Regions from separate parts of the Streptomyces sp. NPDC090445 genome, predicted to be linked through region 2. Evidence: riboswitches for the same ligand, from Rfam matches in the RefSeq annotation. Region 2 holds a riboswitch; each other region holds the start of a gene.
The links. A riboswitch is a leader RNA that binds a small molecule or an ion and turns the genes downstream of it on or off. The one in region 2 is predicted to bind cobalamin.
Positions count from the first base shown of each region.

Region 1: it holds a riboswitch for cobalamin, as region 2 does, so the genes downstream of both, ACIQUT_RS30100 (ABC transporter substrate-binding protein) here and ACIQUT_RS33580 (acyl-CoA thioesterase) in region 2, are expected to answer to the same signal.
Region 3: it holds a riboswitch for cobalamin, as region 2 does, so the genes downstream of both, ACIQUT_RS29610 (energy-coupling factor ABC transporter permease) here and ACIQUT_RS33580 (acyl-CoA thioesterase) in region 2, are expected to answer to the same signal.

Region 1 covers NZ_JBIVXV010000022.1:7,879-18,229, forward strand. The annotation lists gene ACIQUT_RS30065 (CocE/NonD family hydrolase) at 1-997, shown strand, start outside; gene ACIQUT_RS30070 (ABC transporter permease) at 1,021-1,896, shown strand; gene ACIQUT_RS30075 (aldo/keto reductase) at 1,973-2,929, opposite strand; gene ACIQUT_RS30080 (N,N-dimethylformamidase beta subunit family domain-containing protein) at 3,098-4,714, shown strand; gene ACIQUT_RS30085 (VOC family protein) at 4,831-5,226, shown strand; gene ACIQUT_RS30090 (ABC transporter ATP-binding protein) at 5,325-6,137, opposite strand; gene ACIQUT_RS30095 (FecCD family ABC transporter permease) at 6,134-7,213, opposite strand; gene ACIQUT_RS30100 (ABC transporter substrate-binding protein) at 7,258-8,259, opposite strand; cobalamin riboswitch at 8,295-8,431, opposite strand; tRNA gene ACIQUT_RS30105 (tRNA-Trp) at 8,527-8,603, opposite strand; gene ACIQUT_RS30110 (PfkB family carbohydrate kinase) at 8,650-9,639, opposite strand; gene ACIQUT_RS30115 (bifunctional 4-hydroxy-2-oxoglutarate aldolase/2-dehydro-3-deoxy-phosphogluconate aldolase) at 9,689-10,327, opposite strand.
Region 2 covers NZ_JBIVXV010000029.1:33,418-43,768, reverse strand. The annotation lists gene aceB (malate synthase A) at 1-425, shown strand, start outside; gene ACIQUT_RS33595 (3-hydroxybutyryl-CoA dehydrogenase) at 422-1,294, shown strand; gene ACIQUT_RS33590 (hypothetical protein) at 1,878-2,009, shown strand; gene ACIQUT_RS33585 (VOC family protein) at 2,084-2,719, shown strand; gene ACIQUT_RS33580 (acyl-CoA thioesterase) at 3,000-3,428, opposite strand; cobalamin riboswitch at 3,574-3,731, opposite strand; partial or broken gene ACIQUT_RS33575 (arsenite S-adenosylmethyltransferase) at 3,966-4,294, opposite strand; partial or broken gene ACIQUT_RS33570 (hypothetical protein) at 5,133-5,540, opposite strand; partial or broken gene ACIQUT_RS33565 (ABC transporter ATP-binding protein) at 5,744-6,877, opposite strand; gene ACIQUT_RS33560 (hypothetical protein) at 7,446-7,709, opposite strand; gene ACIQUT_RS33555 (SAM-dependent methyltransferase) at 7,880-8,368, shown strand; gene ACIQUT_RS33550 (hypothetical protein) at 9,160-9,435, shown strand; gene ACIQUT_RS33545 (DUF6247 family protein) at 9,432-9,803, shown strand; gene ACIQUT_RS33540 (hypothetical protein) at 9,800-10,081, shown strand; gene ACIQUT_RS33535 (transposase) at 10,282-10,351, shown strand, end outside.
Region 3 covers NZ_JBIVXV010000021.1:22,741-33,091, forward strand. The annotation lists gene ACIQUT_RS29570 (polysaccharide deacetylase family protein) at 1-502, shown strand, start outside; gene ACIQUT_RS29575 (YncE family protein) at 499-1,692, shown strand; gene ACIQUT_RS29580 (tRNA-dependent cyclodipeptide synthase) at 1,689-2,030, opposite strand; gene ACIQUT_RS29585 (EF-hand domain-containing protein) at 2,432-2,644, shown strand; gene ACIQUT_RS29590 (PadR family transcriptional regulator) at 2,745-3,341, opposite strand; gene ACIQUT_RS29595 (energy-coupling factor ABC transporter ATP-binding protein) at 3,376-4,197, opposite strand; gene cbiQ (cobalt ECF transporter T component CbiQ) at 4,194-4,943, opposite strand; gene ACIQUT_RS29605 (energy-coupling factor ABC transporter substrate-binding protein) at 4,947-5,348, opposite strand; gene ACIQUT_RS29610 (energy-coupling factor ABC transporter permease) at 5,354-6,046, opposite strand; cobalamin riboswitch at 6,074-6,271, opposite strand; gene ACIQUT_RS29615 (hypothetical protein) at 6,608-7,189, shown strand; gene ACIQUT_RS29620 (flavodoxin family protein) at 7,207-7,962, shown strand; gene ACIQUT_RS29625 (hypothetical protein) at 8,037-8,564, opposite strand; gene ACIQUT_RS29630 (hypothetical protein) at 8,736-9,047, opposite strand; gene ACIQUT_RS29635 (L-serine ammonia-lyase) at 9,348-10,351, opposite strand, start outside.

The sequences.
Region 1 (10,351 bases), on a different contig from region 2:
GCACGCGCAGCCGCAGGACCGGCCGCAGCCGGGTGCTCCGGCGGGGGGCGCTGCGCCGCTTCCCGTGCCCGGGCCGGGCGACGGCGTACCGCTGGACATCAGGGGCCTGACGAAGCGGTATGCGAAGGGACAGGACCGGTACGCGGTGCGGGACCTGTCGTTCCGGGTGGAGCGGGGCCAGGTGCTGGGCCTGCTCGGGCCCAACGGCGCCGGCAAGACCACCACCCTGCGGATGCTGATGGGGCTGATCACGCCGGACGCCGGGGAGATCCGGGTGTTCGGGCACCCGGTGCGGCCGGGAGCCCCGGTGCTGTCGCGGGTCGGGGCCTTCGTCGAGGGCGCCGGATTCCTGCCGCACCTGTCGGGGCGGGCCAATCTGGAGCTGTACTGGCAGGCCACCGGACGGCCCGCCACGGACGCGCACATGGCGGAGGCCCTGGAGATCGCCGGGCTCGGCGACGCACTGGAGCGCGCGGTGCGCACGTACTCCCAGGGCATGCGGCAGCGGCTCGCGATCGCGCAGGCCATGCTCGGGCTGCCGGACCTGCTGATCCTCGACGAGCCGACGAACGGTCTGGACCCGCCGCAGATCCGCGAGATGCGGGACGTGATGATCCGGTACGCCGCCGGGGGCCGCACGGTGATCGTCTCCAGCCATCTGCTGTCGGAGGTCGAGCAGTCCTGTACGCACCTCGTGGTCATGGACCGCGGGCGGCTGGTGCGGGCCGGCGAGGTCGGCGAGATCACCGGTGGCGGGGACACGCTGCTGGTCGTGGTCGACGGGCCGGTGGACGAGATCACCGTCGCGAAGGTGGCGGCCCTGGAGGGCGTGGGGTCCGCCAGGGCCTGCGAGGAGGGGCTGCTCGTGCGGCTCGGCGGTGCGACGGCCGCGGAACTGGTGGCCGAACTGGTGCGGCTGGAGGTGCCGGTGAGCGGGGTGGGCCCGCACCGGCGCCTGGAGGACGCTTTCCTGACCCTGATCGGAGGTACGGCGTGAGCGCCGCGAGCAGCGTGAGCAGTGTGCAGAGCACGGGGACCGCCGCCGCGGCGGAGGGGGCTCCCGGCTACCGCCCGGCCCGTACGCTGCCGCTGCGCGTGGAGGCGCTGCGGCAGTGGCGCCGGCGCCGGACGCTGGTGATGGGCGGGGTGCTGGCCGCACTGCCCTTCGTGATGATCATCGCGTTCGCGGTGGGCGGCGGGCGGGAGGGCGGCGGCCGGAACAACCGGATCACGTTCATCGACACCGCGACGGCCTCGGGCGCGAACTTCGCGGCCACCTGCCTGTTCGTGTCGGCCGGGTTCCTGCTGGTGGTGCCGGTGGCGCTGTTCTGCGGGGACACGGTGGCGTCGGAGGCGAACTGGTCGTCGCTCCGCTACCTGCTGGCCTCGCCCGTGCCCCGGGCGCGGCTGCTGTGGAGCAAGCTGGTGGTGGCGCTGGGCTTCAGCCTGGCGGGCATCGTGCTGCTGCCGGCGGTGGCGCTGGCGGCGGGCACGGCCGCGTACGGGTGGGGGCCCCTGAAGCTGCCGACGGGCGGGGTCCTGGCGGCCGGGGACGCGCTGCCGCGGCTCGCGCTCGTGGTGGCGTACGTCTTCGTGTCCCAGCTGGTCACGGCCGGACTGGCGTTCTGGCTGTCGACGCGGACGGACGCGCCGCTGGGCGCGGTGGGCGGGGCGGTCGGCCTGACGATCGTCGGCAACGTGCTGGACGCGGTGACGGCGCTGGGGTCCTGGCGGGAGTTCCTGCCTGCGCACTGGCAGTTCGCCTGGGCGGACGCCCTCCAGCCGAACCTGGAGTGGGCGGGCATGGTGAAGGGGACGGCCGTGTCGGTGTCCTGTGCGATCGTCCTGGTCGCGCTCGCCTTCCGCGGCTTCGCCCGCAAGGACATCGTCTCCTGAACCGCCCCCCGTTGGAACCGCAGACGGAGCCGGAGCCGGCCCGGGACCCGCAGCGGGGTCCCGGGCCGGCGGCGTCTCACACCGCGTGCCCGGCGGTTCCCGCGACCGCGTCGATCTCGGCGAGGAGCTCCGGCTCCAGGGGGCGGTCGGCGACCGCGGCGTTGGCGCGTACCTGCTCGGCGGAGGTGGCGCCCGCGATGACGGAGGCGCAGCCGGGCTGGGCGGACAGCCAGCCGATGGCGAGTTCGAGGATGCTGCGGCCGTGCTTGTCGGCGATCGCGGCCAGCGCCTCGACGGTGTCGAGCCGCGCCTCGGTCAGGTAGGCGTCGCGGCCCTCCAGCCGGGAGCCGGCCGGGACGGGCGCGCCCCGGCGGATCTTTCCGGTGAGCAGGCCGTTGGCGAGCGGGAAGTACGGGAGGACGCCGAGGCCGTAGTGCCGGGCGGCCGGGACGAGTTCCGCCTCCGCCGAGCGCTGCAGCAGCGACCACTCGTTCTGCGCCGATACGAACGGCACCGCGCCCGTTTCGCGTGCGACGTGGGCGGCTTCGGCGAGCTGCCAGCCGCTGAGGTTGGAGTGGCCGATGTAGCGGACCTTGCCCTCGGCGACGAGCTCGGTGAGCGCGGCCAGGGTTTCGGCCACGGGGACGGCGGGGTCGGGGCTGTGCAGCTGGTACAGGTCGATGTGGTCGGTGTCCAGGCGGCGCAGTGACTCCTCGACGGCGCGCCGGATGTAGGCGCGGCCGCCGCGGGATCCGGCGGCGGGGCCGTAGCCCATGTCCACGCCGGCGTAGCCGAACTTGGTGGCGAGGACGACCTGGTCGCGACGGCCCTTGAGGGCTTGGCCGAGGTGGGATTCGGAGCCTCCGCGGCCGCCGTAGATGTCGGCGGTGTCGAGGAGGGTGATGCCCGCGTCGAGGGCGGCGTCCACGACGGACCGGGTGGCCCGGGCGTCGAGGCGGCCGCCGAAGTTGTTGCAACCGAGGCCTACTGCGGAGACCTGGAGGCCTGAACTGCCCAGGGGCAGGTAGCGCATGAGGGGTTCCCTCCACCGTGTACCGGTTCATGATCGTTGATCGACGGCCCAGTCTAGGCACGGCCGGACGGGCGGCGGCAGGGTCACGGGCGGACGGCGGCGGGGACCGGGCCGGTGGGGGCCGGTCCGGTGGCGGAAGGCCGCGGGCGGTGACATAGCGTGCCCTGCATGCATCAGGATGATACGACCGGAGGACAGGGCGAAGGCGCGGCCCGGCGGCGGTTCCTCACCCTCGCGACGGGGGCGGCCACCGCGGCCGGCCTCGGGGCCGTGGCCGGCTGCGGGACCGGCGACACCGGCGACGCCGGCGGGGCGAAGGGAGGGGGCGCAGGCGGGGGAGCGCCCGCAGGAGGTCCGTCCGCACCGGGCGGCTTCGACGTCACGGCGGAGAACGCCAAGCCCGGGAACGCCGACTGGCACGTCACCAAGGCCGGACCGGCCCGGGCCGTCGAGGGCTTCGCCGACAAGGTGAGCGTGCTGCCCGGCGAGTCCTTCGGGCTGCACGTGTCGACCACCGCGCCCCGGTTCACCGTCTCCGCCTACCGGATGGGCTGGTACGGCGGCGCCCGGGCCCGGCTCGTGTGGCGCTCCGAGGCCCTGCCCGGGGTGCGGCAGCCGGAGCACACCCTGGATGCCGCGACCCGGATGGTCCGCGCCCGGTGGCCCCGTACCGCCACCGTCGACACCAAGGGCTGGCCCGAGGGCTGCTACCTGCTGCGGCTCGACGCACAGGGCGGCGAGGGCGGCCAGCGCTTCGTGCCGGTCACGGTGCGGTCGGCGGCCACCGCCGGGCGCACGGTCGTCGTCAACGCCGTGGCGACCTGGCAGGCGTACAACCGGTGGGGCGGCCACAGCAGCTACGACGGCCCGAGCGGCGGATACTCCTCCCGCTCGCTGGCCGTCACCTTCGACCGGCCGTACGAGTACGACGACGGCGCCGGCCTGTTCCTCGTGTACGAGGCCCCGCTGCTCGCCCTGGCCGAGCGGCTCGGCATACCGCTGGCCTACGCGACGACCAGCGACGTCGCGCGCGAGAAGCGGCTGCTGGAGGGGGCCGCGGCGGTCCTGTCCCTCGGGCACGACGAGTACTGGTCGCCGGAGCAGCGGGCCCACTTCACCGCGGCCCGCGACGCCGGCACCAACATCGCGGTCCTGGGCGCGAACTGCTGCTTCCGCCGGATCCGACTGGAGCCGTCCGAGCTGGGGCCGGAGCGCACCCTGGTCTGCTACAAGACCTCCTACGACCAGGACCCCGGGCACAAGCGGGGCCACCCGGCGACCACCGACTTCCGTTCGGCGCCGGGCGCCGACCCGGAGAGCTCGCTGCTCGGCGTGATCTACGACGGCTACCCGGTGGACGCCCCGTACGTGGTGACCAACCCGGGGCACTGGCTCTTCGAGGGCACGGGGGTGAAGGCGGGCGACCGCTTCGCGCACCTGGTGGGCGTGGAGTACGACAAGGTCGACACCGGCTTCCCCACACCCCGCCCGATCGAGATCCTGGCGCACTCCCCCGTGGTGTGCGAGGGCCGGCCCAGCCACGCGGACACGGCGTACCACACGGTGCCGAGCGGCGCGGGCGTGTTCGCCACCGGGACCATGCGCTGGGTGGAGGCCCTGGATGCCACGGGCGACGGCAGCAGCGGCGCCAACCACAGCCTGGACGCACGCGCAGGCGCCCTGACGACCCGGGTGACGGAAAACCTCCTCCGCGCCTTCGCGGCGGGCCCGGCGGGCCGCGCACACCCGGCGCAGGACAACGTCAAGGCCGTTTACGGATCTTGAGCGGTGGACTCCCCCCGGAAGGGACGCCTAGGATCACGACCACGGCATCGCGTGTCGGTCACCGACCGGGTGAGGCATGGAGGTGCCCGTGATGTGCCTTGCGGAGGCATTCACACATGTCAGTCATGCTGAACCACACGATCGTCCACTCCCGGAACAACCGGGAGTCCGCCGAATTCCTCGCCGACGTCCTCGGCCTTGAGGTCGGCACGGAGTGGGGACCGTTCGTCCCCGTCGAAACCGCCAACGGCGTCACCCTGGACTTCGCGACCGTCCCGGCCGAATCCATCACCCTCCAGCACTACGCCTTCCTGATCTCCGAAGCGGAGTTCGACGTCTCGTTCGGGAAGATCCGCGCGGCCGGAATCGACTACTGGGCCGACCCCCGGCAGAAGCACCCGGGCGAGATCAACCACAACGACGGCGGCCGCGGCGTCTACTTCCTGGACCCGTCCGGCCACGCCCTGGAGATCATCACCCGCCCCTACGGCTACCAGCCCCCCACCCCGTAGCGCCCGGGAAGGGCGTCCGTGGGCCAAGGCTCCCGCCCCGGCCCGCGGACGCCCTTCGCCACACCCGCAGCCACACCCGCAGGCACTCCCGCAGCCGCTCAGTGGTCGGCTCGGGGCGTGTTCGGGGGGAGGTAGACGATGTTCGGGGCGGCCGTGGTGGGGTGGGGAGCGATCCGGGTGCGGACGCCGTAGACCTTGGTCAGGAGTCGCTCCGTGAGGACCTCCGTCGGGGGACCTGCGGCGGCGGTGCGGCCTGCCGCCAGGACGTACAGGCGGTCGCAGAACGCTGCGGCCAGGTTGAGGTCGTGCAGGACGAGGAGGGCCGTGGTGGGGAGGGCCCGCACCAGGGCCAGGATCTCCAGCTGGTAGCGGATGTCGAGGTGGTTCGTCGGCTCGTCGAGGGCGAGGAGGCCGGGGTCCTGGGTCAGGGCGCGGGCCACGAGGGCGCGCTGGCGTTCGCCGCCGGAGAGTTCGTCGAAGCGGCGGTCCGCGAAGGCGGCCGCGCCGACGGTCTCCAGGGCCTCGGCGACGCGCCGGGCGTCGTCCGGGCCGTCCTGCTCCCAGAACCGCTTGTGCGGGCTGCGCCCCATGGCGACGACCTCGCGGACGGTCAGCCCGAGCATGCCGGTCGCGTCCTGCGGGACGACCGCCGTGCGCCGGGCCCGGTCCTTGACTCCGAGGGTCGCCGCGTCCGTGCCGTCCAGCAGGATGCGGCCGCCCGTGGGCCGCAGGGTGCCGTACACGCAGCGCAGCAGGGTCGTCTTGCCGCTGCCGTTGGGGCCGACCACGCCGACCGTTTCGCCGGGCCGGGCGGTGAGGTCGACTCCGTGGAGCAGGGTGTGTCCGCCGGTCGTGTAACGCACGCCCTCGACCGTGAGTTCCAGTGGGTGCGCGTGCTTTCCCACGGTCATGCCGCCACCCCCTCGGTGCGCGTGGAGCGCCTCAGCATCCACAGGAAGAACGGCCCGCCGGCGAGCGCGGTGACCACGCCGACCGGTATCTCCTCGGGCGCCGCGGCCGTACGCGCGATCAGGTCGGCCAGGAGCAGGAACACCGCCCCGCCCAGTGCGGCGACCGGCAGCAGGGCCCGATGCCCCGCCCCGACGGCCATGCGGGCGGCGTGCGGAACCATCAGGCCGACGAAGCCGATGGCCCCGCTGTACGCCACGAGCACCCCCGTGACGAGGGAGACGAGGACGAAGGCAGCGGCACGGAAGCGGCCCGCGTCCAGCCCGAGGGTGTGTGCGCCCTCCTCCCCCGCCAGGAGCAGGTCGAGCGGCCGGGCGAGGGCGATCAGCAGGACGGTGCCGGCGAGCAGCACCGCGGCGGGCAGGGCCAGTTCGTCCGGGCGGGCGCCGCCGAGGCCGCCGAGGGTCCAGAAGAGGACGGACCGTACCTGGTCGGGGCGGGCGGCGAGCACCAGCACCAGGCTGGTCAGCGCGGACAGGACGTACTGGACGGCGACGCCGGCGAGGATCAGCCGCCCGGTGGTCATGGTTCCGCCGCGCCGGGCCATCGCGTACACGGCGACGAGCGCGCACATCGACCCGGCGAACGCGGCCGCGGGCACTCCGGCTCCGCCGGCGATGCCCGCGGTTCCGGCTCCCGCTCCCGCTCCCGCTCCGAGGACGATGACGAGGACGGCTCCGGCCGAGGCCCCCGAGGAGGCGCCGAGGAGGAAGGGGTCGGCGAGCTGGTTGCGTACGAGGGCCTGGAGGACGGTGCCGGCCACGGCGAGGCCGGCTCCGACGACGGCGCCGAGGAGCACCCGCGGCATCCGCACGTCCCACACGATGGAGGCGAACGCCCCGCCGCCCGGTCCGGGTCCGCGGAGCACCAGGTCGAGCACCTGCCCGGGGGCGATCCGGACCGGGCCCAGGGCGAGCCCCGCCACGGCGGACGCGACGAGTGCCGTGGTGAGGAGGAGCAGGACCAGGGCGACGGGCGGACGGGACCGCGGGACGGTCCGCGCGGCGGTCCGTGCCACCCGGCGTCCCACCCGGCGTGCCACGGGTCGGGACACGGGCCGGGTCACGGGGCGTCGGGGTGGAGCTGGCGGCCCAGCGCCTCGACGGCGTCGGCGACGCGCACGCCGAGGACGGCCGAGGACAGCGGCAGCACGGCGAACCTGCGGTTCTTGACCGCGGGAACCTCCGCGAGCGCCGGGTCGTTCAACAGGCGCTGCTTCTTGGTCTCGACGGTGGTGCTGCCGTAGTCGTAGATGAGGATGACCTCGGGCTTGCGCTCGATGACCTTCTCCCACGACACGTCGCCGAAGGTGTCCTTGAGGTCGGCGAAGGTGTTCGTCCCGCCCGCCAGGGAGACGATCTCGTTGCCGATGCCGTGGCCGCCCGAGGTGAAGGCGCTGTCCTCGCCGGAGTCGTAGACGAACACCGACGGCCGGGCCTTGTCCTTGACCCGGGCGGTGACGGCGTCGACGCGGCGCTGCTCCTCCGCGATGAGCCGTTCGCCCCGCTCGGGCACGCCGAAGGTGCGGGCGACCTCGGTGATCTCGGTCTTCAGCTGGTCCAGGCCGACGGGCCCGCCGGTGCAGTACTCGATGCTGAGCCGGGTGTTGATGCCCGCCTTGGCGAGCGTCGCGCGGTCGCGGCCCTGCGCCTTGTCGAACGCGCTGGTGTAACCGCCGTACACGAAGTCCGGATCGGCGCCGAGGAGCACCTCCTTGGACGGGTACTCCTCGGCCAGCACCTTGATCCCGTCGTACGCGGGCCGGTAGGCGGGCAGCACGGCGTCGTCGAGGTAGGCGGTGCCCGCCATCCGGTCCTGCAGGCCGAGGGCGAGCAGCAGTTCGGTGGCGTGCTGGTTCATGCTGACGGCCCGTTGCGGCGGTGCCTGGTAGGTGGTGGTGACACCGCAGTTGGTGGCGGTGTACGGGAACCCGGGCGCGGCGGCCGCCCCCGCGGCCGTGTCCCGGGCCGCCCCGCCCGGCGCGCCGGGGCCGCCGCACGCGGCGAGCGGTATCAGGAGGGGAAGCGGGGCGAGTGCGCGCAGCAGAGCGCGGGAACGCGACATGGCGAAGCCTCTCCGGGGGATCCTCGTCCCCTGGCCGACGTGAAGAGGCGGCGCGTCAGTATCTGGCTTCCGGCTCCGCGGAGGGGCCGGTCACAGTGGCGGGACCGCACCGGAGTCGCACCGGTTTCCTGTCCTGCAGCGCCGAGTTGGTCCACACCAGTCTGCCAGACCGGCACGGCCCCCCGGAAAGCAGCCGCCCGTGAGCGCCGAAGGCCCAGGTCCGCCAACCCGGACCTGGGCCTTCGATCGTGAACCGCCGGTTCACCGTGGCAGGGGCGACAGGATTCGAACCTGCGGCATTCGGTTTTGGAGACCGACGCTCTGGCCAGCTGAGCTACACCCCTTCGACGAGGACAACCATGCCATGACACGGCGAGAAGATCCACTCGATTAAGGGCGCGTGTCCGCCGAGGCGCTTCGGCGGCGGTGGACGGCGGCCAGGGCCGCGGTCCGGGCGAACGGGGGGATGCCGCCGGTCCCGCCGCGTCCCGACACCGACAGGGAGGCGGCCGCGATGCCGTGGGCCACGGCATCGGCGAGGCTGTCGCCGAGGGCGATCCGGGCCGTGGCGGTGCCGGTGAAGCAGTCCCCGGCTCCGGTGGCGTCGACCGGAGCCGGGTTGACGGGTACGGGGTGGTACTCCGCGCGTGTCCCGTCGTCCAGGAGCAGCCGGTCGGCGCCCGCGGTGACCGCGACGGTACGGGCGCCGAGGGCGCGGTAGCGGGCCGCGGCGGCGGCCGGGTCCGCGGTGCCCACGAGGGCGAGCGCGTCGGCGGGGCAGGAGGTCTTGAGCAGCCCGGTCAGCGGGGCGACCCGCGCCAGCAGTTGCCGGGCCGCGGCCCGGCCGGTCAGCCGGGGCCGGAAGTTCGGGTCGTACGAGACGTGCCCGCCGGCCCGGTGCACGGTCTCGGCGGCCGCCACCACGGCCTCGCCGCTGCCCGCCGACAGGGCGCCGGTGATCCCGCTGCCGATCAGGGCCTTGGCTCCGGTGAGCACGTCCCGCCAGGCCTCCACGTGCCCGGGCGAGAGGGTGGAACCGGCGCTGTGCGTGCGCCAGTAGACGAACTCGCGGTCGCCCCCGGTGTCGGCTGCGAGCAGGTAGGCGCCGTTGGGGCGGGGTGCCCGGCGTATGTGCGCGGTGTCCACGCCGAGTTCGGCGACCCGGCGCAGCAGCGGAACGCTCAGCTCGTCGTCCCCGACGACGGCGAGCAGGGCCGTCCGGGCGCCCGCCGCGGCCGCCGCGGCGGCGGCGTTCAGGGCGTCGCCGGAGAAGGAGATGCGCGCCGGGGTGCCGTCGGCGGCCGTCCGCAGGGCGGTGTCGGTGTGGATCTCGACCAGGACCTCGCCGAGGACCACCACGTCGTACCCGGGGTCGTTCATGTCCTCTCCGTCCTCTCTCTCCGCCCCGTTCGCGTGCCCGGCCGGCATGTCAGCGGCCCGTCCCGCCGCAGGCCGGGCAGCAGGGGCCCGCCGGCTCCGCGAAGACGGCGGCCAGTTCCGCGGGATCGTCCGGCAGGCCGCTGCCGATGCCGACGGCGGCGGCCCCGGCGTCGAGCCAGTCCCGGACCTCGGCGGGCCGGATGCCGCCGGTCGGGAGGAGCACCGCCCCGGGGAGCACGGCCGTGAGGGAGCGGAGGAAACCGGGGCCGCCGACGTGCGCCGGGAACACCTTGGCGGCGCCCGCGCTGCGCACCGCGGCGGCGATCTCGCCCGGGGTGAAGCCGCCCTCGATGAAGACCGCGCCGCGCCGGCCGGCGGCCGCCCGGGCCTCGGGAGCCGGATACGGGGAGACGAGGAAGGCGGCGCCCGCGTCCAGGGCGGTCTCCGCCTGACCGGCGGTGGTGACCGTGCCGACCCCGATCAGCGCGGGGCGGCCGTGCGCGTCGGCGAGGGGTGCGGTCCGGGCGACGGCCTCGGCCCAGCCGGGCGTCGTGGTGGTCAGCTCGACCACGCGACAGCCGGCGGCCAGCAGGGCTTCGGTGCGGCGGACGGCGTCGTCCGCGCCGGGAGTGCGCAGCACCGGCAGCAGTCGCTGGGCGGCCAGGGCCGCGTACGGATGGCAGGACACGAGGCGACTCCCCGGTCGTTCCCC
Region 2 (10,351 bases):
TCGACCGGACCCGCGAGGACGTACACGTCCGCGCCGCAGACCTGCTCTCCGTCCGCCGCATCAGCGCCCCGCCCACGGCAGCGGGAGTACGGGCCAACGTGGCCGTCTCGCTCCGGTACTTCGAGGCCTGGCTGCGCGGCCACGGAGCGGTCGCCCTCCACGGCCTCATGGAGGACGCGGCCACTGCCGAGATCGCCCGGGTCCAGCTCTGGCAATGGCTGTGCCACCGGAGGATCGACCGGGATGACCTGATCGCCGTGTTCGAAGAGGAATGCACCGCGCTCACCGCAGAGCGACCGTACGCCCTCGTCGCGGAGGCCAGGGCGGTCCTGGAGCGGGTCGCCCTGGAGCGGGACCTGCCGGCCTTCTTCACCCCCGACGCCTACAGCCGTCACCTGGTCCGCCGCGGGGAGGTGCGGTCATGAGCGCCGGTATCCGCCGGGTCGGGGTCGTGGGAGGCGGGCAGATGGGCGCCGGCATTGCCGAGGTCTGCGCCCGCGCCGGACTCGACACGGTCGTCTGTGAGGCGGACGACACGGCCGCCCGTGCGGCCCGCGAACGGGTCGCCGTCTCCCTCGAGCGCGCCGTCCAGCGAGGCAAGCTCGACCGGATCTCGGCTGAGGACGCCCTCGCCCGCCTCGTCTTCACCGGGAGCCTCGACGACCTCGCCGACCGGCAGCTCGTCATCGAAGCGGTGACCGAGAACGCGGACGTCAAGATCGAGACCTTCGCGGCGCTGGACAAGATCGTCGAAGACCGCCAGGCGATCCTCGCGACGAACACCTCGTCCCTGCCCGTCATGCGGCTGGGCATGGCCACCGGGCGCGCAGACCGCGTCGTGGGCCTGCACTTCTTCAACCCCGTGCCCGTCCTCCCGCTGGTCGAGGTCGTCTCCTCGCTGCACACCTCCCGCGAGACCGCGGAGACGGTGGAGGCCTTCGCCCGGGAGACCCTGGGCAAGACGCCGATCCGCTCCCAGGACCGGGCCGGCTTCGTCGTCAACGCCCTCCTCGTCCCGTACCTGCTGTCGGCGATCCGGATGGCCGAGTCCGGCTTCGCCACCCCGGCAGACGTCGACGCCGGCATGGAACTCGGCTGCGCACACCCCATGGGGCCGCTGAAGCTGGCCGACCTCATCGGCCTCGACACCGTCGCTGCCATCGCGGAGTCGCTGTACGACGAGTTCAAGGAACCCCTCCACGCGCCGCCGCCGCTGCTGATGCGGATGGTGCAGGCCGGGCTGCTGGGCCGCAAGACGGGCCGGGGGTTCCACACCTACGACCGGGACTGCTGAGGGGCCCGGTGCCGCGGCCGGGCTGAGGGTCCCGGCGGCGTGTGGTGGAAGGGGGTGCGGCGGAGTGGTGTCCGCCGCACCCCCTTCTCGCTGTGCCGTCGCCACTACGCACGGCCCTGGCGCGCGGGACTACGGCGACGATGGGCGCAGCGGCCCACACCCCGACCCGTGTGACGAAGTTGCCCCACGTGACCGTGGTTGGACGGCGAGGGGGCGAGGATGAATGCGCGGAACGACAGGTCCACCGCAGATGACGAGCCGATGGTGACCATACCTGCACGCGACTACGGCAACCTGCTCGCTGCGCGTCGACAGCCCGGCGCGCAGAACTCTCGGATGAGTGCCCTGAAGCAGACCCTCGGCAGCCTGGTCGAATACGTCGAACTGCTGGAGGCGGATCTGATCGAGGCGGCCGAGCAGCAGAATGCTGGGGAGGCCGCTGCACCGCAGCGTGTGTCCGGGGACGTTGCCGCCGAACTCGGCCGGCGCGTTCAGCAGGCCCGCGCGGTCATCGGCCCTCGAGGCTGGAGCCTGTCTCTTGGAAGTGCGGTGCGCATGGTGCTGCATGCCGGATCGAAATCCTGTGGCAGCAGCACTCGCCCCGCAGCGGCTGATCGAGCGGGTCGTGGGCCTCGACGAGGCGGCAGCGCTGCCGCCTGGCTTCGACCGGGCCTCCCCCGCCGGGATGACGATGACCGATCCGCTCCACGGCTGAATCCACGCCGGACGCGGCCGGGGCGGCGGGCGTGGCGTAGGGATGTGTCCGGGTTGTCGGGTGATGATGGCGCGGTGCGACTTGATCACGTGTCCTATGCGGTGGCCCGCGACAGCTTCGCCTCGACCGTCCAGTGGATCGGATCGGCCCTCGGCGCCGGGTTCGTCGACGGGGGCGTGCACCCGCGATTCGGCACCCGCAATTTCATTCTCCCGCTGAGCGGCGGGACCTACGTCGAGGTCGTCACCACACTCGACCACCCCGCCGCCGACCGCGCACCCTTCGGCCAGGCGGTCGCGCGCCGCGCCGCCGAGGGCGGCGGCTGGCTCGGTTGGGTGGTCTCCGTCGACGACATCGCCCCGGTCGAGGCCCGCCTCGGCCGCACCTCGGCCGAGGGCCACCGCGTCCGCCCCGACGGGTTCGACCTGAGGTGGAAGCAGATCGGCCTGCTGGAACTGCTGGAGGACCCGCAACTGCCCTACTTCCTCCAGTGGTTGGTCCCCATCGAGGAGCGCCCGAGCGCCGACCCGCGCACCTCCACCACCATCCACGGGGTCTCCATCGCCGGCGACGCCGCCTCCATCGCCGAATTCCTCGGCGAACCGGCCGACCACCCCCTCGACCAGATCGACGTCACCTGGGTCGAGGATGAGGAACCGGGCCTGGTCTCGGTTGAGTTCGCCACCGCCCACGGCCCGGTCACGATCTGACCAGGGCCCGACTGCCCCGCCGGAGCAGCCGGCTGGGGCGCGCCCTGGTCCTCGCCATCCAACTGGCCGCGGCACCGGAGGTCCTGCTCCTCGACGAGCCGACCCGCGGACTGGACTACCGGGCCAAGGAGCAGCTGATCCGATCTGCATCTGCCTGGCCGGCCCGGCCGTCCTGACCGTCTTCCGCCGCGCCGCCCGCAAGGCCCGTTTCCAGGCCCCGGTCCGCTTCACCCGCTCGCCCGAGCGCATGGACGCGGCCGGGGCCTGACAACGGACCTGCCTACGCCTCCGCGAGACCGGGGACCGGTCGCGGCCGGCCCTCGGCGTCGATGGCGACGAAGGTCAGGCTGGCGGTGGCCACGTCGGTGGCGGGGGTGGTGGTGGCGTTCCAGCGTTCGGCGGTGACGCGTACGGCCACCGTCATCGAGGTCCGGCCGGCGCGTTCGAGGAGGGCGTGGACGGTGAGGAGGTCCCCGGCGCGGGCAGGCGCGATGAACGTCATGCGGTCCACGGAGACCGTGACGGCGGGGCCGTCGGCATGGCGGCCGGCCGAGGCCGCGGCTGCGTCGTCGATGAGCTTCATGACGACGCCGCCGTGGATGGTGCCGTAGAGGTTGGTGTCGTGCTCGCTCATGATGTGGGCGAGGGTCACACGGGAGTCGGCCGGCGCCTTGTGGGCGCGGTTGCCTGCGGTGGTGTCCGTGGTCACGGAACTCTCCTTCGCGAGTCGTGGCTCGACCCGGCGGCGTGCCGCGGGCGCGAAGGAGCGACGGGCCGGTGTGTGCCCGCTGCCGCCGGCCCGCCCACGAGGCCCTCGGGTCTCCGTACGCGCTCGTCGCGCACGGGCAGCGGGCAGGTCTTCGGACTCGCGGGCACGCCTGCCGGGTGGTGGACCCGGCGGACACCTACCGGCCGTCGCTTCCCAGGAACTCGCGTTCCCAGTGCGTATGACGGCGGTCGTTCCCGCTCACCGCTGCGGGGCAGTCCCGGATTCCCACCGGGTTCCCTCTTACGACGCATCCCGCCATGGGGTCCCCCATGCCGTTCAGGCCATGGGGGAGGACGGGGCGAACCAGCTGCGCTCTCACCCTAGGTCACAGTCCTGAGCATTTCGGCGGCCGAGCCGGATGGCGTACGTCTCACGTCCCGAAGGGGCCGCCCCACGGCCTTCCAAACCGACCACCCGGCAAGGCCTCAACGTCGGCCCGCCCGGTCAGATAGCCGGTACATCAGCCCTGCCTGTGGTTCAGCTTCCGAAGTCCCCTCTCGCAACGGCCTTCGCCTGGCCAGCACCGATGCCCGGACCGGATGCGGGCTTGAGGGCTCGGATGATGGCGGAGTGCAAGCCGTCGGCGACAGCGTGCGTCGGGGTGATCTCGACGTTCGCGAACCCGGCGGCCTCCAGCCCGGCGCGGTACTGGCGAAGGAGAGGGCGCCGGCGATGCAGCCGACGTAGTCCCCGCGCTCGGCCCTCTGCTCAGGGGTGAGGATGTCGTCGGCGACGACGTCGGAGACACCGATCCGGCCACCTGGCTTGAGGACCCGGAAGGAGCTCGTTTTTGCAAAGGGGGAAGGCGGCTCTGACCGGCAAATTTCTCTGCAACGGCATTGCATGACGTGAATCTCTCGATATTGTGGCCCCGAACCGTCACACCACTCACGACTCCGCCCGCGCAGGGCGGGCGGTCTCTCGCGCCACGCGAGGGGTACGTGGAGAGGGGGGTTCGAGATGGGCAAGCGAACGCGTCGGCGGCGCAAGGGAGGCCAGCAGCCTCCGCCGCCCGGCATGCAGTTACTCATCGCAGCTCTGGTTGCGATCGGTGCGCTTGCCGACTGTGTGAGGCAGTTCCTGTAGCAGGGAGCTGGGGCGTGGTATGCCGGTAGGGCCTGGCCTGGTGGGCGGGTCCGACCGCTGCATGGTCGGCCGGACCCGCCCAATCTCACGCAGTCACTGGTTTGGCCCCGGTTGCCGCCGGGGCCAAACCGCCTGAAGTGACATAACCAACTGAGTTGCTTCAGTGAGCGTGTGAATCACAATGCATCATGAAAGCCCAATAGGCAACGTGACGCATAAAAGTTGACGTGCAGGATGTTCTGACCTGCGATAACGCAATAAAAATGTACCTGGGTGTCAACTTATATGTGTCAGAGGGACTGACCGGCCGCCCCGTGAGCGCCGCGATCTCGGCCGGGTCAGTCACGGTGCGTGGTGTGCGCTGCCAGCGCTGCGCGAACCCGGATTCGCTGGGCAGGCCGCGCGGCCACCACCATGGCGGGATCCCCTGATGACCGAGCTCCACGTGTTCCGCGCCCAGCCGCAGCCCCGGATTGCCCCGGAGTGATCCGGGAGCCGGGCGGGCAGTCCACCGCCGGCGCGGTGACCACCTGCGCCGTGGCCTGGACGGTGCGGCCATCACCACTGCGGACCTGGCGACGGACAGCCGCCACCAGCGCCCGAACCCCGATCACCGGTGGACCGGAGGCGGGGCCGTACGCAGTGGAGGCGGCGCAGGCCGGCCAGGGCGGCGATCATCACGTCCGCGCCGAGGGTTCCCGCGTCGAGGGCACGGAGCCTGCTGTCGGCGTTGCCGCGGATCGGTACCGGTACGAGTGCCGGGCGGAGGGCCTTGAGGAGGGCCGACCTGCGGGGCGCGCTGGTTCCGACCCGGGTGCCGGGCGGCAGCGCGGCGAGTGCGGCCGCGGGGTGGCCGGTGGGGAGGACGAGGACGTCGCGGGTGTCCTCCCGGGGCAGGACCGCTCCGACGAGGATGCCGGGGGATCGGTCGTGCGGGCCGGGCAGGTCCTTGGCGCACGCGATCGCGGCCTGGACGCGGCCGTCGAGGAGGTACCGGTCGGCGTTGCGGGTGAAGGCCCCTTGCCGCCGATCGCCGCAAGCGGGCCACGGTGCGGTCGCCCTCGGAGATGATCTCGACGATGTCGAGGACCGCCTTCGGGTACCGGGACCGGAAGGCGCGGGCGAAGCGTCCGGTCTGCTCCAAGGCCATGGGGCTGGGACGGGTACCCTTTCGCGGCAGGGAACGACAGGCTGACCTCGCGCAGGGCGGGCTCCGGCTCGTCGCCGCTGCTGCCGGGGTAGGTGAAGGTGACCTTGTCGAAGCGGACTTCGCGCAGCCGCTCGGGCAGCGCCCGTCCGCCGACCGGGATGGCCCGGGTCTTCGCCTCCCGGCACAGCCGCTCGAAGTCGGCGACGAACAGGGACTCCTGGTGCAGTTCGGTGATCTGCAGCACGAGCGTGTCCAGGCTCGCGGCGCCGGTACGGATGGCCGGCACGGCCGTGCCCGCGACTGCCAGGTCCATGGCCCCGCCCCACAGCAACGCGCCCAGGGCGCCGTACGTCAGGAGGGTGGCGATGCCGCCGGCGCCGTCGGCGACGAGCCCGATCCGTGCAGCTCGGCGGGCCAGGCGGGTCTGTTCGCGTTCGCTGGTCTCGACCATGGTCCGGAAGTGGCCCAGCAGGAACGGGCCGACGCGGTGGACGCGGACCTCCGCAGCCGCCTCCTTCTGGGTCAGCAGCTGGCCGATCAGGTGTCCGGCCCGGGCGTGTTGGACGAAGGCGTGGAAGGAGATGTACTTCTGCCGGGAGATCATCAGCGAACTCCACGCACTCGGCAGCGTCATCAGGACCAGGAGGGGCAGCAGCACCGGGTGCAGGACGGTCAGTACGCCGGCCGCCGCGAGCAGGGACACTCCCGCGTTGAGGGTGCTGGTGCAGTAGCGGATCATGCGCCGGGCGGAGTCGGCGCCGTACCGGGCCGCGTCGAGGAGCCGGTGGAACTCGTCGTCCTCGATCGCCGCGAGCTCCGCACGGTGCACGAGCCCCAGGTACTGCTCGGTGGCCACCCGCTGGACTTTCGGCTCCAGGGTTCAGGTGGCCGCGGTCGAGGCCGAGCGCAGCAGTGAGCCGAGGAACGCGGTGGCGGCCACGACCGAGAGCGCGGGGACCGCCTGGGTGAGGCGCTCGTTTGTGCTGCCGTCCGCGAGGATGTGGCCGAGCACGCTGTTGACTGCGATCAGGCCGATCGCCTGGGTGATGCCACGGCCGGCCTCGGAGGCCAGGACCATGCGCAGGGCCCGGGTATCGGCCAGGTGCGCGAGCCGCAGCCCGGTCGCCACCAGGCGCGGCAGTTCCCGCGCCATGGTCCAGAGTCCGAGCTTGAGCCAGGCGCCCTCGTGCCGGTCCCACCCGATGTCGTAGGCGAGCTCGCCGCCGAAGAGGAGCTGCTCCGAGTCCGACACCCCCGCGGCGCCGGATCCGGTCGTCGAGTCCTTGCTCACGCGGCCCTCCTGGTATCCGGTCGTGAGTCGCGGCTACGGGAGGAGGAGGCGTCAACGCGGCGCCCGCCGGCCGGGCGCGAGCACGGGGCGGGCCGGGGGTGTTCGATTGCGGCGGTGGTGTCGAGTCGGTTCGGCAGGGGATGCACGGGATCCTCCGGATGGGTGCAGGGCTGGTACTGGTGCTCTAAGAACGGCTCCCGATCGGGTGCGTCACGGCCGAATTGGGGGCGAGTGGTGAACGGATGTTCTAGTCTGGCCTTGTGGGCTTGGTAGGCCTGCGGTGGTGGCGTTGAAACTCGCTCGAACAGATTCCTGTCACTCTTCCGGGGGATTGCGGGCATCGGTGCGGTCGCCGGGCCCGGGCGTCTGAGGGCATGACGGGGAGGGCAGTGGCGGGGTGCGCCGCTGCCCTGTGGAGTGTGAGGAAGGCTCAGCTGGTGGTGGCCTCCAGGGCCTGGTTCCAGGCGCTGATGCTTGCCGGGGCGAGGAGCGGGGCGACGGGGGTGGCGAGGTATTCGTGCTCGACGAGGTAGAGGGCCGCGGTGCCGGCATGGCCGCGGAAGAGCTCGTTCATACGGCGGGTGATCACTTCGGCGTCGGCGTCCGGGACGCCGAGGATCCTCCGCGCGAAGATCTTCCGGTTCCAGACGTCGATGCCGAAGACGGAGGGGTCGCGGGAGGCGTGGGAGGCCATGACCGCGGCCGTGTAGGGGCCAACGCCCTTGATCTCCTGGAACCGCGCTGGCGAACTTGGACGACCGCGCTCGCATGGTGATCACCCGGATACGCTGACCGAGCCATCGCAACATCGGCCCGAGCCGGGGCAACGCCAACGCCGGGCCGGGAGTCCCAGGGGAGGATTGCGTGCACGACCGGATCACGCTGGAGGCCATTGCCCACGTCGTCGGCGGTCACGAGAAGCCGGCCGACGACTATCAGGGCGGAGTCGTATCGATCATCCGCCTGCGCCCGGACTTCCCCCTGGACACCCTGCGAGGCCTCGACGAGTTCTCCCACCTCATCGTGACCTGGCACTTCCACCTGGGATCTGACGCCGACCTCCACCTCGGAGCCCGCAGCCCCCGCAGCGACCCGGCCTGGGAACCCACGGGGACCTTCGTGCACCGAAACCACAGGCGCCCCAACCGCATGGCAACAAGCTTTCCCCGGCTGCTCAAGGTCGACGGCAGAGACCTCCACGTCACCGACCTCGACGCCGTGAACGGAACCCCGATCTACGACCTCGGCCCCTACTTTGAGCAGATGGGACCCCGCGGCCCTGTCACCGCCCCGGCATGGCCGGCGGCGATGCTGGCGCACTACTGGGACCCCGCAGCTCAACGACCCGAGTAGCACCGCACATGTGGATGGCTGAACGCTGTCAACCCTGTCTGGTGGACATCCATGGGTCCCGCTCTGGCGCGTGCGTAATTTCAGCCTCGGCAAGTCGGCGGTCGGGAAGCCTCCGCGGCAGGTGCTCCTGATAGCGGCGACAGAGATCAGCGTTGGTTGACAGCAGGTCCATGACGCCCTTGTAGGCGGGCGAAGTCGGAGGGTTTCGCCTCGGCGCTGTTTGGGCCAGGCCCTCACCGGAGCCAAGCGCGGTCTTTTCGCGCCCAACCTGTGTCAGTTCGCCCTGGTGGTGCTATTTCTGTCGAAGTGATCCACGCTGAAGACACGACCGAAGCGATCAGCGGTGCGACCGCCGACACCCACGGCCTGTGCTGCACGCGATTGGCTGGACCGTCCGGCTGAGCCCGGAGCATCACGGCAGGTCGGCGAGCGCCTTGCGGCCGCCGGTTGGGGCACCTCTGGACAGGGGTGTAGGTGTGTCCCGGTGCGCCTCCTGTACATGCCCGCGCGGACCACGGCCGACCATTCCGCCGCCACCTCGGACGGCAAGGAAGCGGTGGCCACCGCCTACACCCTCGTCGCGGGATCGCCTCCTGAGCCGCGGCGAGGAAGTCCTGCCCCGCTGACAATCCCGTCACCGACACGAACGCCACGTCCGCGTCACCGGACCCGGATCGTCCTGCAGAGGGTGCCCGGTCTGGTCATCGTCCCGGCCTGCGGCAGCGGTGACGACCCCCTTGCAGTGTCAAGTGCGGTTGCGGTTGCGGTGCCGGGTAGGGCAGGGTGGGCGCATGACGGATTCTCCCCGGGCTACCCGGATCGTCTTGGCCCCGGACGAGGCCGCGGAGCTGGACCGCCTTGCCGCGGCGGTGAGCGAGCACATCGAGGCACTGGAACAGGCCCGCACGGCACTCGGGCGGGCCGCCGGCCGGATTGCCGCTCGGTACGAGCGAGGGGGACCGGCCGCGGTCGCGGCGCGCGTGGGTTGGTCGCGCCAGCACGTCTCCACTCTGGCCGCTGATCACCGCGCCCAGACCCAGCCGGCAGACGGGGCGGAAGCGGCATGAGTACGGCCCCTGACCCCGCCCCCGGTGGGAGCGGCCCGCAGCCGGCCGCGACGGCCGAGGACCTGCGCGCGGCCTTGGCCCGGCTCGCCCCCGATGCGGTACCCACCTTCGACGCCGAGCGGGCCACCGCAGTGGCCCGTGCACGCGAGCAGGTCAGCTCGGCGCCGATGCGCCGGTTCCTGCGCCAGTGGGCTCTCTACGTCGCGATCGAACGCCACCCCGATCAGGCAGCGCGCCTGCGCACGCTGGAGGACCAGGCGGCCAACGCCATTACGCCCGCCCAGGCGCGGGCGATCGCCACGGAGATCGGCGACATCCTGGACCGGGCCGCGGCCGAGGCCGGCATCCCGCTCGGGGGAGTCAGGTGAGCGGCTGGAGCTGGGAGTACGACCCGAACGCCGACGAAGTCGTCAAGGGCCTGCCCGCCCACGTCACCGCGGAGGTCGAACGCCTGGCCGACGAGCTCGTCGCTCTCGCCGACGTCGGCGTCGACGTCACCGACATCGGCGAAGGCGGCCGCAAAGGCGTCCCGGGAGGCCTGCGCCGCATCCCTCTCCTCGACGACGGCTGGTTCTACGCCCTGCCCCTGCCCCGCATGCGGCTGATCGCGATCGTCCGCGTCATCCCGCCCTACACCGACCTGTAGCCGCCTGAGCCGCTCGCCCGCCCGCGACCCGGCATCGGCTTCTGTGCAGTTGCTCCGATCCTGGCTATGACGTGGCGCCTCGCGGGTGACAAGCAGCAGCGGCGCAAGAAGATGGCTCGCCTCCCCGCGGAACCAGCCGGCGATTCTACGCGTTTGATGTCTTGCCCCCCGCAAGACGGCTTTTCAAGGCTTACCTGGCAATGAGGTGGGCCGAGACGAACGGCCGGATCACGGTCCTGGAGCTGCACCGCGAGATCACCGAACGCGGCT
Region 3 (10,351 bases), on a different contig from region 2:
GGCCGAACGCGCGGGCGCCCGGGTCACCGTCCTCGCGATCGGCGCCTGGCTCGACACGTACCCGGACATCGCCCGCCGGGTCCTGGACGGCGGCCACGAGCTCGGCAACCACACCCAGCGCCACCTTGCGATCAACGACATGGCCGAGGCCGAGGCCTACGCCGAGATCACCGGCTGCGCCCGGCGGCTGAAGCGCCTCACCGGCTCCATCGGCACCTGGTTCCGCCCCTCGCGGACGCAGTACGCCACCCCGCTCGTCCGGAGGCTGGCCCGGCGGGCGGGCTACCCGCACGTCCTCTCGTACGACGTGGACTCCCTCGACTTCACCTCGCCCGGCGCGGCGGCCGTCATCCGCACCGTCACCGGGACGATCCGCAGCGGATCGGTGGTGAGCCTGCACTTCGGCTACGCGGACACGGTCGACGCGATGCCGCCCCTCCTCGAAGAACTCGCGCGCCGCGAACTGCGCGCGGTGACCACCACGGAGCTGCTGACCCCATGACGACCACCCGCCTTCCCCGGAAGGCCACCGTGCTCCTGGCCGGTCTGGTCCTCGCCGCCCTGGCCGGCTGCGGATCGGCCGGCGGCAAGGGCCCCGCCGAGGCGCTCGGCTCCGAAGCCGCGGCCCAGCCGCCCGTCAAGGCCGTCCCGGCGGTCCCGCCCGGCCTCGCCGGCATGCCGCCGCTCCTCGACCCGAACGACGTGTACGCGGCCGACCGGCCGAACCAGCTCTCCCCGGTGGTCAAGGACTTCCCGTCCCGGGTCTACGTGCCGAACACCACCTCCAACACGGTGTCCGTCATCGACCCCGCCACGTACAAGGTCATCGACACCATCCCGGTCGGCATCCAGCCCCAGCACGTGGTCCCGTCCTGGGACTTGAAGACCCTGTGGGTCAACAACAACCGCGGACACACCCTCACCCCGATCAACCCCGCGACCGGCGAGGCCGGCGAGCCCGTCGAGGTGCACGACCCGTACAACCTGTACTTCACGCCGAACGGCAAGTACGCGGTGGTCATGGCCTCGATGGACAAGGAGCTCGTCTTCCGCGACCCGCGCACCATGAACCGGGTCAAGACCGTCCCGGTGACCTGCTTCGGCGTCAACCACGCCGACTTCTCCGCGGACGGCCGCTACTTCATCGTCTCGTGCGAGTTCTCCGGCGAACTCCTCAAGGTCGACACCGAGAAGATGGAGGTCGTCGCCCAGCAGAAGCTGCCCTACGAGGGCGCCATGCCGCAGGACGTCAAGATCTCCCCGGACGGCAAGACCTTCTACGTCGCCGACATGATGGCGCACGGCATGTGGGTGTTCAGCGGCGAGCAGTTCGACACCCCCAAGCTGCTGCCCACCGGCAAGGGCTGCCACGGCCTGTACGTCAGCCGCGACTCCCGCGAGATGTACATCTCCAACCGCGGCGAGGGCAGCATCTCGGTCTACGACTTCCAGCAGGGCAGGCTCACCAAGAAGTGGCAGCTGCCGGACGGCGGCAGCCCCGACATGGGCGGCGTCTCCGCCGACGGCAAGGTGCTGTGGCTGTCGGGCCGCTACGACGGCGAGGTCTACGCGATCGACACCGCCACCGGCCGGCAGCTCGCCCGGATCCCGGTGGGCGGCGGCCCGCACGGCCTGGCCGTCTACCCGCAGCCCGGCCGCTACTCCCTCGGCCACACCGGCGTCTTCCGCTAGAGCCCGCCCCACCGCACTCCACCGCACCGCACGGCACCGCACGGCGCCCCGGGAGCCCGCACGGCCTCCCGGGACGCCGCCGCGCCCTCACCATCGGCCCCCTCCAGCAGGACGAGGACGAGGTAGCCGAAACAGACCTGCAACCGGTCCGCCGTGATGGATTCACCTTCCGGCAACTCCGACCCGACGAAATGGAGGGCCGTCTCCTCGCATCCCTTGCGGAATTCGTCGTCGGTTTCCGGGAAATGGAGTACCCGCCGGTGCGGCAGTCGGTGAACGGGATGGGACTGGAACTCCGAAAGTGCCCGTACGCGGACCCCGCAGACGGGTGCCCTGATTCCCCGACACCCTTGAGGACCGGCCGCCGAACCGCCTTGACCGAGGACTCACTTCGATGGGCGCAGGGTCCCCCTCATACCGGATAGGGCGGCACACGCGGGTGAAGGGCAGAACTTCGAATGATGCGTCTGCCGTGATCGTCACCTGTGTGATCGCCCTTGTTGCCGCTTGTCCCTGGCGGCCCTGCGCTCCTGGTGTGGCGGCAATGCCGGTACGTTATGCGGCGACTCAGGAATGCGACGAGTCCGAGGTGGATTTCTTGGTCGGAATCACGACTTCCGTGCTGCGGAACGGTCATTGAATTTCTTTCTGCCGTCCGAACGGGACCCGGTAGCGGCGGCCGTTCCCGGCTGCCGCTACCCTGAGCCGGTCAACGAGCACCAAGAAGGGGTGGATCCCAGTGGCGGACATCGAGAGCGCACGGATGGCGTTCGGCAGGTTCGACGCGGACGGCGACGGCTTCGTCACGGCAGACGAGTTCCGCCGGGCCATGGCGGAGATGGGCGACCCGTTCGTCACGGGCCCGGTCGCGGACTCCGTGATCGCCGCCAAGGACGTGAACGGCGACGGCCTGCTGAGCTTCGACGAGTTCTGGGCCTCCCTGAACAAGTAAGGCGCGCGCAGCCCCCCGTACCGCCCCGCAGGCCGTACGGGGGCTTCGGCCTGCCCGCCCGCGGTGCGGTGCGGGGTGCCCGCCTCCCGCGGACCGCGCCCTACGGCGCGCCGTCGGCCCCGGCCGGGGCGTCCGGGGCGGTATCCGCAGCACCGCCCGGCCCCGTCATGTCCCCGACCTCGCCCAGGGCCTCCTCCAGCCAGCGCAGCCAGAACGTCTCCAGGCCGATGCCGCCGTGCAGCACGAGCCGGCGCAGCCGGTCCTCGTCGGAATCCCGCTCCGGGGGGAAGTCCTTCTCCTCGATGGCCTCGTACAGCGCCAGCTGCCGCCGGTGCAGCTCCAGGTGCCGCCGCAGCTCCCCGGCCAGCCCCTGCACGCCGACCACGCCCGCGGCCCGGATCCGCAGCAGCAGCGGGTCCCGGATGGCCTTCGGGTCCTGGCTCTCGCCGATCCACCGCGCGAGCTCCGCACTGCCGGCGGGCAGGACCTCGTACTCCTTCTTCTGCCCCCGCACGGGCACCTCGCTCGGCAGGGCCCGGATCAGCCCGGCCTCCTCCAGCCGGCCCAGCTCGCGGTAGATCTGCTGGTGCGTCGCGGACCAGAAGTACCCGATCGACCTGTCGAACCGCCGGGTCAGCTCCAGCCCGGACGAGGGCTTTTCGAGCAGGGCGGTGAGGATGGCGTGCGGCAGCGACATGCCGTCATCCTAGGTTCGCCGCACGCCGTCCGGGTCAGTGCCAGGCGGCCAGCGCCTCGGGGGTGCCCGGGCCCGGGGCGCCGGGGCCGAGCAGGTCCCGGGCCCGCAGGAAGGCAGCCACGGCCGGCGACCAGGCCTGGCGCAGGCCCGCCTCGGCGAGCAGTTCCGGGTCGGCCAGCAGCTGCGCGGCCGGGCCGAAACGGATCCCGGCCGGGGTCAGGACCGCCGCGTCGTCGGCCCAGCGCACCGCCAGGTCGACGTCGTGCGTGGCCATCACCACCGTGGTGCCGCGCGAGCGCAGCCCCGCCAGGGTGTCCAGCAGCCGCTCCTGCCCGTCCGGGTCGAGGCCGGCCGTCGGCTCGTCGAGGATCAGCACCCGCGGGGCCATCGCCACCGCGCCCGCGATCGCCGCGCGCTTGCGCTGCCCGTACGAGAGCAGGTGCGTCGGGCGGTCCCGCAGCCGGGTGATGTCGAGCGCGGCGAGCGCGGACTCCACCCGGGCCCGCACCTCGTCCGCGGGCAGGCCGAGGTTCATCGGGCCGAAGGACACGTCCTGCTCCACCGAGGCGGCGAAGAGCTGGTCGTCCGGGTCCTGCACCACCAGCTGGACGGCCGTCCGCAGCCGGGTCAGGCCCGCCCGGTCGTACCCGACCGGCGTCCCGTCCAGGCGCAGCTCGCCCGAGCCGGGCCGCAGGCCGCCGCTGAGCAGCCGCATCAGCGTGGTCTTGCCGCTGCCGTTGCGGCCGAGCAGGACCAGCGCCCGGCCCTCGGCGATGGCGAAGTCCACGTCGGCCAGCACTGCCGGGCCGTCCTCGTACGCATAGCCGGCCCCGGCCAGTTCCACCAACGGGTTCACAGGTAGAGCCCCTTCAGGGTGAGGGTCAGTGCGGCCACGGCCGCGAGCAGGGCCGCCGACGCCGCGAGGAAGCGCCAGGACAGGGTCGCCTCGGGGACGAGGACCCGCAGCGCGCCGTCGTAGCCGCGCCCGGCCAGGCCCGACTGGAGCCGCGCCGCACGGTCGAAGGCCCGTACGAACGAGGTGGCGGCGAGCCCGGCCACCGAGCGCCAGGCCGCCGCCCGGCCCGCGTGCCCCAGGCGGGCCGCCTGCGCGCGCCGCACCTGGGCCAGGGAGTCGAGCAGCAGGAATCCGATCCGGTACATGACCAGCGCCACGTCCACCACGGGCGCCGGCACCCCGGCCCGGACCAGCCGGGGCAGCACGTCCGACACCGGCGTGGTGAACGCGAACAGCAGCAGGCCGAGGGAGGCCGCCGAGGTGCGCAGCAGCAGTTCGACGGCGAGCCGCGGCCCGTCCGGGGCCAGGGAGACCGGGCCGGCCGGGCCGCCGACCGCGACGAGCAGCGGCAGCGCCCCGGTGAAGCAGAACCCCAGCGGGATCCGGAAGGCCCGCCACAGCTGCCGCCCGGCGACCCCGGCCGGCCCGAGGAGCACGGCGAGGGTCGCGGCGGCGACGAGCGGTCCGCCGGGCCAGGGCGGCAGGCACAGGGCGCTGACCGTCAGGCCGAGCCCGAGCAGCGCCTTCTCCAGTGGATGGCGGCCCCGCCAGCGGCTGCTGTGCGCGGCCACGTCGATCGGCAGCACCGGCTACGACTCCGCGGCGGGCGCCGCTGCGGATGCGGAGGCGGATGCGGAGGCCGGGGCGGCCGCCTCGGCCGGGGCCGCACCGGCCGCCGCGGCGGCCGTAGCCGCGCCCTGGCGGCGGCCCCGGCGGACGCCGAAGTAGTACGCGAGCACGCCCGCGCCCAGCGCCGCCTGGAGGGCGAACAGGGCCGACTCGATCTCCCCGGACGGGGGCTCGTACAGCGGGGAGAACCAGGGCTCGTAGTCCGGATTCAGCTCGCTGATGGCCGCCTCCGCCTGCGCGTCGGCGCCCGTGAACGGCTCCTCCTTGCCCTCGCCTAGGCCCAGGGCCAGGGGCAGTACGGCCAGCGCCGCCACCAGGAGCAGCAGCAGGCCGTTGATCTTCGCGTTCCGGCTCGGGTTCATGCGCGTCACACCGCCGCCTTCTGCGCGGAGCGGCCGGCGAGCTTCGCGACGCCCAGCCGGACCAGGTCGGACTTGCTGGACTGCATCAGCAGCCGCATCACCAGGACCGTCAGCAGGCCCTCGCTCACGGCGAGCGGGATCTGGGTGACGGCGAAGATGCCGCCGAACTTCGCGAGCGCGCCGAAGAAGCCCGTGCCCTGGTCCGGGAAGGCCAGCGCCAGCTGCACGGAGGTCACGCAGTAGGTGACGAGGTCGGCGAAGAAGGCGCCGAAGAACACGGACACCATCAGCGGGGCGTTGAAGCGCCGCAGCAGCAGGTAGATGCAGTAGCCCGACCACGGTCCGGCGATGGCCATCGAGAAGACGTTGGCGCCGAGGGTGGTCAGTCCGCCGTGCGCGAGCAGCAGCGCCTGGAAGAGGAGGGTGATCGTGCCGAGCACCGCCATGACGGGCGGCCGGAACAGGATCGCGCCGAGCCCGGTCCCGGTCGGGTGCGAGCAGCTGCCCGTCACCGACGGGATCTTCAGCGCGGACAGGACGAACGTGAACGCACCGGACGCGCCGAGCAGCAGGGTGCTCTCCGGGTTGGCCTTCACCTCGCGGGTGAGGGCGCGCACCCCGTGGACGACGAAGGGAGCGGACGCGGCGCCCCAGGCGACCGCGTGCCATGGGGGCAGAAACCCCTCGGCTATATGCATGAGTGGGAGACCTCTCCAGCACCTCGTGGATGGACAACGCGCCCTGGCCGGTCTCCTGGCTCACGGGTACTGATGCCCTGGCTCCGCCTTCCCGGGCGGTGCGGGTCCCTCCCGCGCTGCCCAGTGGCTTTCCCGCAGGAGTGGAGCCGGACTTCCCGTTCACAGTGGCGAGGGCCGCACCGGTTTTCCACCGGTTTCCCGTACACCAAGGCCTGATGACCCTAATCCGCCTTGTGGACCCGTAACAACCCGGACGTGGGCCGCCTGTTGGGCCCGGGGATTCCGCTTCGGGGCGGTTGCGGGCCGGCGCGCTCCGGGCGGGCGGATCGAAACCGTGGCGGGGCCACGGAAGTTCCGGTGTCCGGCCGCGGCCGCGGGCGGTCCGGCGCGCGCTGCGGCGCTCTTCCGCTCCCGCGCTCCAACCGGCGCCGCCGGGCGTGCGCGGGGAGCGGCGGCCGGGGGACGGCGTCCGGGGGTGCTCACCCCCGGACGGGCGCCTTCCGGTCGCCGTAGGGTCCGGTGCCCCGCAGGCTCACGTGTTTCACCTCCAGGCACTGCCCCATGTGCCTCACGCCGCTGCGGCATCGCAAGGCCCCCGACCGGCCCACCGTGTCCGGCTGGAAGTGGGCCGTCTGCCCCAGCCCCGGGTGCGGCTGGCAGGGCGACCGGGACCAGGGTGCCTGGCGCCGTATCGCCGCACGCGGCCTCGCCCACCAGGCCAGGACCGTGGTGGACCGCACCAGCGGCACCATGGTGATCCGCGCCGTGGTGGACACGATGGAGGCCAAGGCCGTCGTCACGGCCCATCCGAAGACCAGCCGGACGGACCGGTCCAAGACCGGCCCCACCCGGCCGCGCACCAACCGCCCCGCGCCCAGGCGACGCGGGGTTCCCTCCCCGGCCCGGCTTCCGGGCCGTGCCGGCCAGCGTCCGGAGGGACACGCACCAACGGGCCGGAGGACGCTGCCCCGCGCAGCCCACCGGCACCAGGGCGTGCACACGATCAGCACACCCACCACCCGCCGACACCGGCCGCGAGGAGCAGCACTGGGCGCGGGATTCCACCTCCACGCTCACGCCGCCCGACCCAGGTGGGCAGAAGCCACGCCGAACCCCACGGTTCGCACGGGATCGCTCAGCTGATCAGAGACACTGGGAGGGTGCCTGCCGAACACGACACCGCGACACCGCAGCCGGGGGCGAACGCCGGGGCGTTCGACTACTCCGACCTGACCGCCGTCTACGTCAATTGCACGCTCAAGCGCTCGCCCGAGACCAGCAACACGGAGGGCCTGATCACGCGGAGCCGCGCCGTCATGGAGGCGGCAGGCGCCCGGACCTCGCTGATCCGCGCCGTCGACCACGACATCGCCACCGGCGTCTGGCCGGACATGACCGAGCACGGCTGGGAAACCGACCAGTGGCCCGTCCTGTACAGCGAGATCATGGCCGCCGACATCCTCGTGCTGTGCGGGCCGATCTGGCTCGGCGACAACAGCTCCGTGATGAAGCAGGTTATCGAGCGGCTCTACGCCTGCTCCTCGATCCTGAACGAGCAGGGCCAGTACGCGTACTACGGGCGCGTCGGCGGGGCGCTGATCACGGGCAACGAGGACGGCGTGAAGCACTGCGCCATGAACATCCTCTACAGCCTCCAGCACCTCGGGTACACCATCCCGCCGCAGGCCGACGCCGGCTGGATCGGCGAGGCGGGGCCCGGCCCCTCGTACCTCGACCCGGGGTCGGGCGGGCCGGAGAACGACTTCACCAACCGGAACACGGCCTTCATGTCGTGGAACCTCATGCATCTGGCCGCCCTGCTCAAGCGCTCCGGCGGCGTCCCCGCCCACGGCAACCAGCGCTCCGGGTGGGACGCCGGCTGCCGCTTCGACTTCCCCAACCCCGAGCACCGCTGACGCGTCCGGGCCGGGCCGGGCGGACGGACGGATGCCCGCCGTCCGGCCGCCCGGCCGTGCGGGCGCTCAGCCGCTCAGCCGCAGCACACGTTCCGGTGCGCGACGTCCAGCACGAACCGGTCGGGCGAGCGCAGGGTGAACGACGTGTAGGACGGCTTCTTGTCGAAGGCGGCGCCGAAGGTGACGTAGCCCTCGAAGTCGCCCGTCATGGCGAAGCCCTTCAGTGCGGGCAGGTCGATCCGGGCGAGCTTCGGCCCGCGGTAGGTGCTCTCGCCGGAGCCCAGGTGCGCGTCGGCGGGGTGCAGGCGGATCTGGAGGAAGTACTTCCCGGCGAGCGGTACGGGCTCGCCGGAGCCGTCCCGGTACAGCCGCGGGACGCGGGTGACCTCGACGCCGGGGACACGGCCCCGGAGGTCGATGACGATCCGGTCGTACGCGCAGTGCCCGGCCCAGCGGGCGTTCACGACGTGCGGGACGGCGGTGCGCCCGGCGGTCGCGGCCGGGGCCTGGGCGGTGGAGGCGGGCGCGGCGAGGGCGATTCCGGCGGTGAGGAGCGCCCCCGTGGCCAGGGCCACGGTCTGCCGGCGGCGGAGATGGTTCATGACGTCCCCCTGTTTCTGGAGGGGCGGGGACTGGTGGTGTCACTGCAGGAGACACTGCTCGCGCCCCCATGGTTGCGGCAAAACCGCCCAAACTTCCCAATCATCTGAAATCGCCGACGGGAGTGGGCCCGCCCCCCGGCCGGAGGGCGGGCCCGCGGGGCCGGCGGGCGGCTACGGGGCGGGCTCGGGGAAGACCGGCACGTTCCCGTTGGACTGTCCGACGGTGGCCGAGCCGGTGCCGTTGAGCTGCACCCCGTTGCTCTGGTTCGTCGACCCGGAGCCGGTGGCGACCTGCTGGGTGGTGGAGGAGTTGCCGGCGTTGGCACCGAAGACGCCGCTGCCGACGATCTCGGCGGCGGCCGCGTTCGACGAGATCCCCGCACCGGCGCCGCTGTCGGCCTGGGCGGTGCCCGAGCAGAGCAGGGCGGCGAGGGGGAGTGCGGCAAGAGCGGCGATCACGCGGGCGCTGCGGGTGCTTGTCATGGTGAAGTCCTCCGTGGGGAAAGGGCTGCGGTCCGCGGCGGTTGGCCGGCCGCCGGGGGGTGTGGCCGCGACGTCACGTGATCACCCTTGCGCACGGGGATCGCCCGTACCACCCCCATCCCCCGCGGTTCGCCCTGAAGCGTGACCAATCCACGCCAAACCTCAACGCCCGGGAAAATCGGGACGGTTGCCGCAGGTCGGGGGAGCGGCCGGAGGGGAACGCACGGGACCCCGGGCGCCGCGGCGCCCGGGGTCCCGTCCCTGCAGAAACCAGATCGGATCGGATCGGATCGGATCAGGTCAGCATTCGATGACGTTGACGGCGAGACCGCCGCGCGCCGTCTCCTTGTACTTGATCTTCATGTCGGCGCCGGTCTCCTTCATGGTCTTGATGACCTTGTCCAGGGAGACCTTGTGGCTGCCGTCGCCGCGCATCGCCATCTTCGCGGCCGTGACCGCCTTGACCGCCGCCATGCCGTTGCGCTCGATGCACGGGATCTGGACCAGGCCGCCGACCGGGTCGCAGGTCAGGCCCAGGTTGTGCTCCATGCCGATCTCGGCCGCGTTCTCGACCTGCTCCGGGGTGCCGCCCAGGACCTCGGCCAGCGCGCCCGCCGCCATCGAGCAGGCGGAGCCGACCTCGCCCTGGCAGCCGACCTCGGCGCCGGAGATCGAGGCGTTCTCCTTGAACAGCATGCCGATCGCGCCCGCGGCGAGGAGGAAGCGGACCACGCCGTCCTCGTCCGCGCCGGGCACGAAGTTCACGTAGTAGTGCAGGACGGCCGGGAGGACACCCGCCGCGCCGTTCGTCGGGGCCGTGACGACGCGGCCGCCGGCCGCGTTCTCCTCGTTCACCGCCATCGCGTAGATCGTCGTCCACTCGCTGCGGTGCAGCATCGGGTCGCCCTCGGTGCGCAGCTGGCGCGCCGTGGACGCCGCGCGGCGCTTGACCCGCAGGCCGCCCGGGAGGATGCCCTCGCGGGACATGCCGCGCGCGACGCAGGCCTGCATGACCCGCCAGATCTCCAGCAGGCCCGCGCGGATCTCCTCCTCCGTGCGCCAGGCCTTCTCGTTCTCCAGCATCAGCGAGGAGATCGACAGGCCCGTCTCCTTGGCCAGGCGCAGCATCTCGTCACCGGAGCGGAAGGGGTACTTCAGCACGGTGTCGTCGAGCTTGATCCGGTCCTCGCCGACCGCGTCCTCGTCGACGACGAAGCCGCCGCCGACCGAGTAGTAGGTCTTCTCCAGCAGCGGGGCGCCCGAGGCGTCGTACGCGAAGAGGGTCATGCCGTTCGCGTGGTACG